2 regions of the Methylobacterium sp. UNC300MFChir4.1 genome follow, and region 2 is predicted to be linked to the other one. Evidence: predicted binding sites of a transcription regulator. Region 2 holds the regulator's gene; the other holds the start of a gene.
What was found. Region 2 encodes PhoB, which activates phosphate uptake and scavenging genes when phosphate is short. Its sites were predicted from a motif close to TGTCATNNANCTGTCAT; they were not measured.
Positions count from the first base shown of each region.

Region 1 (4,399 bases), on a different contig from region 2:
CGCATCAGCTGGTCCCGGAGCACCTTGGCGACGATCGACGCGGCGGCGATCTGGGGCACCAAGTGGTCGCCGCCGACGACGGCGCGGCCGGGCAAGCCCGGCAGGGCGTCGCGCCCGTCGACCAGCACGGGCTCGGCGAGGCCGAGCCGCGCCACCGCCCGCGCCATGGCGTCGAGGGTCGCGCCGCGGATGTTGATCCGGTCGATCAGGGCGCGCGACCCCGCCGCCACCGCGACCCGCGCGTGGGCGCGGATCAGGGGGGCCAGCCGGTCGCGCACGGGCTCGGGGACGCGCTTGCTGTCGTCGAGGGCCGCGAGCAGGTCGGCCGGGATCGCCGCCGGATCGAACCAGACCGCGGCCACCACCACGGGTCCGCAGAGCGCGCCGCGCCCGACCTCGTCGCAGCCGATCGCCGCCGGATACGCGGCGGCCCGGGCGGGGTCGAACGGTCCGGCGACTGGGGGGCGGGCTCTGGCGGACCCGGCCGGTCCGGCGGGCGATCTGACTGGCGATCTGACTGGCGGCTTGGCTGGCGGCTTGGCGGGCGGCATCGCGCCCTCCTGCCATTCCGCGCGGACGCCGTCACGCGTCAGGCGGCGTCGCGGGTGCTCCGGGCGCCGCCATGCGCCTCGACGATGTTGCCGAAGAACTGCCGCGCGCTCACGTCCCAGCCGCGGCGCAGGGCCTCGACCCGGCACTCGGCGCGCGACAGGCGCAGGGCCGCCAGCGCGGCGACCCGCAGATCCGGGTCGAGCACGCCGACCCGCGTGCCGCCGACGACGTCGTTCGGACCCGGCACCGGGAAGGCCGCCACCGGGAGCCCGCTGGCCAGGGCCTCCAGGAGCACGATGCCGAACGTGTCGGTGAGGCTCGGGAAGACGAAGACGTCGCAGGCCGCGTAGACCGCCGAGAGGTCCGCACCGGTGCGGGTGCCGAGGAAGTGCGCCGCCGGCGCGAGCGCCTGCAGCCGCGCGCGGTCCGGCCCGTCGCCGACCACGACCTTCGTGCCGGGCAGATCGAGGGCGAGGAAGGCCGCGACGTTCTTCTCCACCGCCAGCCGCCCGACGTAGAGGAACAGCGGCCCCGGCAGGCCGGCGAGTTCCGCCGGCCGGGGCGTCCCGGGCTCGGCCGGCCGGAACCGCTCCGTGTCCACGCCCCGGGTCCAGCGCATCAGCCGGCCGAAGCCCCGCGCCGCGAGCTCGCCCTGGAGCGAGGCGGTGCTGACCATCGTCCCGCGGGCGGCGCCGTGGAACCGGCGCAGGTACGCGTAGGACCACGCCTCCGGCACCGGCGCGCGGGCGGCGAGGTATTCCGGGAAGCGCGTGTGGTAGCTCGTCGTGAAGGGCAGGTCGTGCGCGAGGCAGTGCCGGCGCGCCGCGAGGCCCACCGGCCCCTCCGTGGCGATGTGCACGTGGCTCGGCCGCTCGGCCCGCCAGCGCGCCGCCACCCGCTCGCGCCCGGCATAGGCGAGGCGGATCTCGGGGTAGCCCGGCAGCGGCAGCGAGCGGAAATCCGCCACGGACAGCAGCGTCGTGGCGAAGCCGTGCTCCGGCGCGCGCCGGACCATCTGCTCGAGGGAGCGCACGACGCCGTTCACCTGGGGGTGCCACGCGTCGCTGGCGATCAGGAGCTTCACGGCGCCGCCCTCACGCCACCGCGCGCCGGCCCGGCAGGGGCTGCGGCACGACCTCGGCCTCCCGCGCCCGCAGGAGGCTCGGGTAGTGCAGCACCTCGATGCGGCCGTCGTAGTGCTCCACGAGCCCGGTGCAGGATTCCACCCAGTCGCCGGTGTTGAGGTAGCGCAGGTCGCCGATCGGCCGGTCCGCGGCGTGGTGGATGTGGCCGCAGATCACCCCGTCGGCGCCCTGGCGGCGGGCCTCCTCGGCCAGGATCGTCTCGAAGCGGCCGATGAAGCTCACCGCGTTCTTCACGCGCAGCTTCGCCCAGGCCGACAGTGACCAGTAGGACAGGCCGAGCCGCCGGCGCACCTTGTTGATCAGCGTGTTGAGGGAGAGCGCCAGCGTGTAGGCGCCGTCGCCCAGATGGGCGAGCCACGGCGAGTGGCGCACCACCATGTCGAACTGGTCGCCGTGGATGACGAGGTAGCGCTTGCCGTCCGCCGCCTCGTGGATCGCGGTCTCGGCGAGCTCGATGCCGCCGAAGCTCGTGCCCACGTAGTCGCGCAGGAACTCGTCGTGGTTGCCGGGCAGGTAGACGATCCGCGCGCCCTTGCGGACCTTGCGCAGGAGCTTCTGCACCACGTCGTTGTGCTCCTGCGGCCAGTACCAGCCCGAGCGCAGCTGCCAGCCGTCCACGATGTCGCCGACGAGGTAGATCGTGTCGGCGTCGTAGTCCTTCAGGAACGACAGCAGCAGGCCGGCCTGGCAGCCGCGCGTGCCGAGATGCAGGTCGGACAGGAACAGCGTCCGCACGCGGACCGGCATCTCCTCAACCTCGGCCACGGCATCCTCTCCCGGCGGCTGAACGGTGCCGGGATCCAGAGCGCGATCCGATCTCAGTTTGATGACGCGGGTTCCGACGGGGCGGAAAGACTTCGGTGTGCGGTGCCGCGAAGCCTCTCAACCGGAGCACGACTTCGTTGCGCCGCACAAAAAATTTTTTTGGCAAGTTCCGGAAGTTTTTCCGGTTTTCCTTTCGAGCTTCACCGCCTCATAATACCAAGAACCGGCCGCTCGGCACGAGCACGGCCGGACCTTGACAGGAAGGCGGCGAGGACGGCCCTGGAGCCGTTGGACGGGACGGCAATTCGGAGGCGACCGGCGCGCGGGGGCGCGCCGCGACGCGAGCGGCGTGAGGCCGCCTGCCGCTCCGCGGAGACCCCCCGATCACGGCAGAGGATGGCGTTCGAGGGGGTGCGGCGCGAGCCGCTCTCGACGGCGCCGGACCGACTCCCTGAGGACGCTTGGACAACCCGGCGCGGGTTCACGCCCGCGCGCAATGGACTTTTCGGAGGAAACATCATGGCCGCAACCCGGCGCCCCGGTCGCAACCACCTCTTCATCCCGGGCCCCACCAACATCCCGGAGCGCGTCCTGCGCGCCATGCACGTGCCGTCGGAGGATCACCGCTCGCCGAGCTTCCCCGAGCTGGTGAAGCCGCTCCTGCAGGACTCCAAGATGGTGTTCGGCTCGACCGCCGGGACGGTCATCCTGTTCCCGTCCTCGGGCACCGGCATCTGGGAATCGGCCCTGTCCAACACCCTCTGCCGCGGCGACACGGTGCTGACCTCGCGCTACGGCCAGTTCAGCCACCTCTGGGTCGACATGGCCCAGCGCCTCGGCCTCGACGTGGTCGTCCAGGAGGAGGAGTGGGGCACCGGCGCCGACCCGCAGAAGATCGAGGAGGCCCTGCGCGCCGACAAGGACCATAAGATCAAGGCCGTGATGGTCGTCCACAACGAGACCGCCACGGGCGTCACCAGCGACATCGGCGCGGTGCGGAAGGCGATCGACGCCGCCGGCCACCCGGCTCTGCTGTTCGTGGACGGCATCTCGTCGATCGGCTCTCTGCCGTTCGAGATGGACGCGTGGAAGGTCGACTGCGCCATCGCGGGCTCGCAGAAGGGCTTCATGCTGCCGGCCGGCCTCGGCCTGATCTGCATCAGCCCGAAGGCGCTCAAGATCGCCGAGGGCGGCACCGGCCGCAACGACCGGCTCGGCCACGCCTACTTCGCCTGGAAGGATCAGCTGGCCGCCAACGCCACCGGCTACTTCCCCTACACCCCCGTCCTGCCGCTGCTCTACGGCCTGCGCGAGGCCCTGGCGGTCGTGAAGGAAGAGGGGCTGGAGAACGTCTACCACCGCCACCACGTCCTCGCCGAGGCGACCCGCCAGGCGGTCGCGGCCTGGGGCCTCAAGCCCTGCGCCAAGGAGCCCAAGTGGAACTCCGACACGGTCACGGCGATCGTGGTGCCGGAGGGCGCCGACGCCGCCAAGGTGATCACCCACGCCTACGAGCGCTACAACCTCTCGCTGGGCGCCGGCCTGTCGAAAGTCGCCGGCAAGGTGTTCCGCATCGGCCACCTGGGCGACCTGAACGAGCTGTCGCTGCTGGGCGCCATCGCGGGCGCCGAGATGGCCATGCTCGATTGCGGCATCAAGGTCACGCCGGGCTCGGGCGTCGCCGCCGCCTCCAGCTACCTGCGCGAGAATCCGCTGCATAAGGCGTGATCTGCGCCCGCGATCGGGGCGGGACCGGGTTGCCGGGCCCGCCCCGACGCGCAAGTAAGAACAAGACTATCGAGGAAACCGCCCGTCGTACGAGAGGGGTCCTATGACCAAGAAGATCGTGTTCCTGGATCGTGAATCCCTCGATGCCAGGGTCCGACCGTTCAATTTCCCCCACGAATACGTCGAGCACGAGTCGACTTGGACGCCGG
Region 1 is NZ_FOCS01000004.1:104,065-108,463, forward strand. It holds gene BMY19_RS08005 (ribonuclease HII) at 1-551, opposite strand, end outside; gene BMY19_RS08010 (glycosyltransferase family 4 protein) at 590-1,636, opposite strand; gene BMY19_RS08015 (UDP-2,3-diacylglucosamine diphosphatase) at 1,647-2,462, opposite strand; gene BMY19_RS08020 (aminotransferase class V-fold PLP-dependent enzyme) at 2,982-4,190, shown strand; gene BMY19_RS08025 (D-2-hydroxyacid dehydrogenase) at 4,294-4,399, shown strand, end outside.
Region 1: BMY19_RS08015 (UDP-2,3-diacylglucosamine diphosphatase) is a predicted target of PhoB. The motif match lies at 2,513-2,529, and genes of this name have one in related genera.

Region 2 (4,399 bases):
CCGGCTGCGGCAAGTCCACCCTGCTGCGCTGCTTCAACCGGATCTACAGCCTCTACCCGGAGCAGCGCGCGGAGGGCGAGATCCTGCTCGACGGCGAGAACATCCTCAGCCCCTCCGTCGACCTGAACGAGCTGCGCTCGCGCATCGGCATGGTGTTCCAGAAGCCGACGCCGTTCCCGATGTCGATCTACGACAACGTGGCCTTCGGCCTGCGCCTCTACGAGAAGCTGCCGAAATCCGAGCTCGACGGCCGGATCGAGGAATCCCTGCGCAAGGCCGCCCTCTGGGACGAGGTGAAGGACAAGCTCCGGCAGCCCGGGACCGGCCTGTCGGGCGGCCAGCAGCAGCGCCTGTGCATCGCCCGGACGGTGGCGCAGAAGCCGGAGGTGATCCTGTTCGACGAGCCGACCTCGGCGCTCGACCCGATCTCGACCGGCCGCATCGAGGAGCTGATCGAGCAGCTGCGCGACGAGTTCACCATCGTGATCGTCACCCACAACATGCAGCAGGCGGCGCGCATCTCGCAGTTCACCGCCTTCATGTATCTGGGGCAGCTCGTCGAGTTCGGTCCGACCAACCGGATGTTCATGAACCCGACGGAACGCCGCACGCAGGACTACATTACCGGCCGCTTCGGCTAGTCTGCGGCTAGTCTGCCGGGCCGCTCCGGTCCCGGGACCGCCGCTCGCGTCTCCGGCGCGCCGGCGGGTCCCGCAAGCCTCCCGGAGGGCCGTCCCCGGGACCCCATCGAAGGATCCGCCATGCCCGGCCATATCGTCACCTCCTACGACACCGACCTGGAGAACCTGCGTCGCTCGATCTCGGAGATGGGCGGCGTCGCCGAGAAGATGACCGCGGAGGCGACCGACGCCCTCGTGCGCCGGGACGACACGCTCGCCCAGGCGGTGATCCTCGCCGACAAGCGCCTCGACGCGCTGCAGCGGGACATCGAGGAGCGCGCCGTGCTGCTGATCGCCCGGCGCCAGCCCCTGGCGATCGACCTGCGCGAGACCATCTCGGCGATCCGCGTCTCCGGCGATCTGGAGCGGATCGGCGACCTCGCCAAGAACGTCGCCAAGCGCGTGGTGGCGATTTCCGACCAGGCGCCGGCCCAGAAGATCGTGCTCGGCGTGCGCCACATGAGCGACCTCGCCGAGGGTCAGCTGAAGGACGTGCTCGACGCCTACGGGAGCCGCGACGTCCAGGCGGCCCACGACGTCTGGGAGCGCGACGGCGAGATCGACGCCCTGTACAATTCCCTGTTCCGCGAGCTCCTGACCTACATGATGGAGGATCCGCGCAACATCTCGTTCTGCACGCATCTCCTGTTCTGCGCGAAGAACGTCGAGCGCATCGGCGACCACACCACCAACATCGCCGAGACGATCCACTACCTCGCCACGGGCGAGACGCTGGCGGGTGACCGGCCGAAGAACGACGCGTCGAACTACGCGACCGTGGACGGCGTGCAGGCGCCGTGAGGCGCCGACCCCGGCGCCTTCCTGTGGGCGCGGCCGGGGTCACTCTCCGTGCGGGTTGAGGCGGGGCGGCGCCTCCTGCACCATCCGGGGACCGCCCGCAGAACGAGTCTTCGAACGTGAGCATGCAAGTCCTGATCGTCGAGGACGAGGAGGCCCTGAGCACGCTGCTGCGCTACAACCTGGAGGCCGAGGGCTTCCTGGTGGATTCGGCGGCGCGCGGCGACGACGCCGAGCTGCTCCTCGCGGAGCGGATCCCGGACCTCGTCCTGCTCGACTGGATGCTGCCCGGCCTCTCGGGGATCGAGCTGTGCCGCCGGATCCGGGCGCGCCGGGAGACCGAGCGCCTGCCGGTGATCATGCTCACCGCCCGCGGCGAGGAGGGCGACCGCGTCCGCGGGCTCGGCACGGGCGCCGACGACTACATCGTCAAGCCATTCTCGGTCCCGGAGCTGCTCGCCCGGATCCGCGCGCTCCTGCGCCGGGCCAAGCCCGCCCACGTCTCGGACCGGCTGGCGGCCGGCGACCTGGAACTCGACCGCACCGGCCACCGCGTCCGCCGCGGCGGCGAGGAGCTGCATCTGGGCCCCACGGAGTTCCGGCTCCTGGAATTCCTGATGCTGGCGCCGGGCCGGGTCTTCTCCCGCGAGCAGCTCCTCGACGGGGTGTGGGGCCACGACGTCTACATCGACGAGCGCACCGTCGACGTCCATGTCGGGCGGCTGCGCAAGGCGCTGAACGGCCCGCGCCAGACCGACCCGATCCGCACGGTCCGGGGCTCGGGCTACGCCTTCGACGAGACCTTCTCGCTGGAGGCCTGAGGCGGCCTCACGGGCCGTCCGGATAGGACTTCGCTCCGGCGCACCGTCATCGCGAGCGCAGCGAAGCGACCCAGGGCGGCGGGACGCCTGTGAGCGCGGCGCTGCTGGGTTGCTTCGCTCCGCTCGCAAAGACGGTGGGACGGGCCCGCGAAGATTCGCGCGTCCCGGTCTCCAGGGACTCAGCGCGCCAGCGCCGCGCTCCGGCCCGAGGCGGCCGGCACCGCCTCCAGCGCCGCCAGGACCGTCCCCTCGGTGAGGATCTGCGGCAGCACCTGGGGCTCTCCCGTCCCGGTATAGAGCAGGTAGAGCGGGACGCCGCTGCGCCCGTGCTTCTCCAGGAGGCGGGTGATCTCGGGGTTCTGGTTGGTCCAGTCGCCCTTCATGTAGGTCACGCCGCGCTCGGCCATCGCGGCCCGCACGGCCTTGGTGTTGAGCGAGGTCGCCTCGTTGACCGCGCAGGTGATGCACCACGCGGCGGTCATGTCCACGAAGACGGGGCGGTGCGCGTCGACCAGGGCGTCGAGGCGCGCCTGCGTGAACGGCTCGATCCCGTCGGCGGCGGCCTGCGCGGCCGGCGCGGCGCGGTCCCGGGGCAGGGTGACGGCGAGGGCCCCGACGGCGATCAGCGCCAGCGCCGCGGCGGCCTGCGCGACCCGGCCGGCCCGCGGCGGGGCGGCGCGGCCGTGCTCCCAGGCCCAGGCGGCGAAGCCCACGAGGACGAGGCCGATCAGCGCCGCCAGCAGCCCGCGCGGGTCGACCTGCTGCGCCAGCACCCAGATCAGCCACGCAACGGTGGCGTAGACCGGGAAGGCCAGCACCTGCTTGAGGGTCTCCATCCAGGCGCCCGGCCGCGGCAGCGCCCGCAGGGCCGGCGGCCAGAGGGTCAGGAGCAGGAAGGGCAGGGCGAGGCCGAGGCCGAGGCTCGCGAAGACGGCGAGCGCCACGCCGGCGCTCTGGGTCAGCGCGAAGCCCACCGCCGAGCCCATGAACGGCGCCGTGCAGGGCGTCGCCACCAGGGTCGCGAGCACGCCGGTGAAGAACGAGCCGCTCAGGCCGCCGCGCCGGGTGAGGCCGTCGCCGAGGCCGGCGAGCCGGCCGCCGACATGGACCGCGCCCGAGAGGCTCAGGCCCATCGCGAACAGCAGGTAGGCGAGCCCCGCCACGATGGCGGGCGACTGGAGCTGGAACCCCCAGCCGATCGCGGCCCCGCCGCTCTTCAGGCCGATCAACGCGGCGGCGAGCGCCAGGAAGCTCGCCAGGACGCCGGCCGTGTAGGCGAGGCCGTGGAGCCGCAGCCGGGCCGGCCCCTCGCCCGCGTGCCGCACGAGGCCGAGCACCTTGATCGACAGGACCGGGAAGACGCAGGGCATCAGGTTGAGGATCAGGCCGCCGAGGAAGGCGAAGGCCGCGGCGGTCGCCAGCGTCAGCGCGTCGAAGTCGGCGGCGGCCGGCGCGGTCGCGGGCGGCGCGGTCGCGGCCGGCGCCGCGGCGGCCGGGAGCACCGGCTCGTCGCCGTACGCGAAGGCGAGCCGGCGGGTCCCGGCGGCGTCGACCGCCTCGACCGTCAGGACGCCGGGCAGCGCGGCGGGCACCGGGTCGGTCGGGCTGCTCCGGGCGAGGGTCAGGTGCAGGCCGGTCCCGTCGACGCTCATCACCTGCGCGGCGGCGTTGTCGATCGCCGTCTCGGCGTAGGGGAAGTACGCGGCGTTCCGGACCGCCTCGGGCTTGAGGCCGGCCGCGGCGAAATCGAGGCGCAGGGTGTCGCCCTGGCTCGACAGGCTCAGGGGCCAGAGCGCCGGCACGGGGAGCGCAGCGCGGGCGCGCGCGAACAGCGCGGCGTTGGCCGGGTCCGGCTCGGCGTTGCCGACCGGCAGGGTCAGGGCGAGATCGGCCGAGCCGGGCACGCACTCGGTCTCGCAGACGAGGTAAGTCAGCTTGGCCTGGATCCGCACCGGGTCGGCCGGGTCGAGGCTCGGCGGCGGCGTCACCGGGACGAGGAGCGTGACCTCGCCCTCGTAGCCGTAGTTCATGAGGGTCGCGATCGGGATGCGCTCCGGCGCCGGCCACCGGATCGCGCCGGCGTTGAAGCCGGCCGGCAGG
Region 2 is NZ_FOCS01000012.1:61,147-65,545, forward strand. It holds gene pstB (phosphate ABC transporter ATP-binding protein PstB) at 1-641, shown strand, start outside; gene phoU (phosphate signaling complex protein PhoU) at 762-1,481, shown strand; gene phoB (phosphate regulon transcriptional regulator PhoB) at 1,604-2,299, shown strand; gene BMY19_RS17170 (protein-disulfide reductase DsbD family protein) at 2,479-4,399, opposite strand, start outside.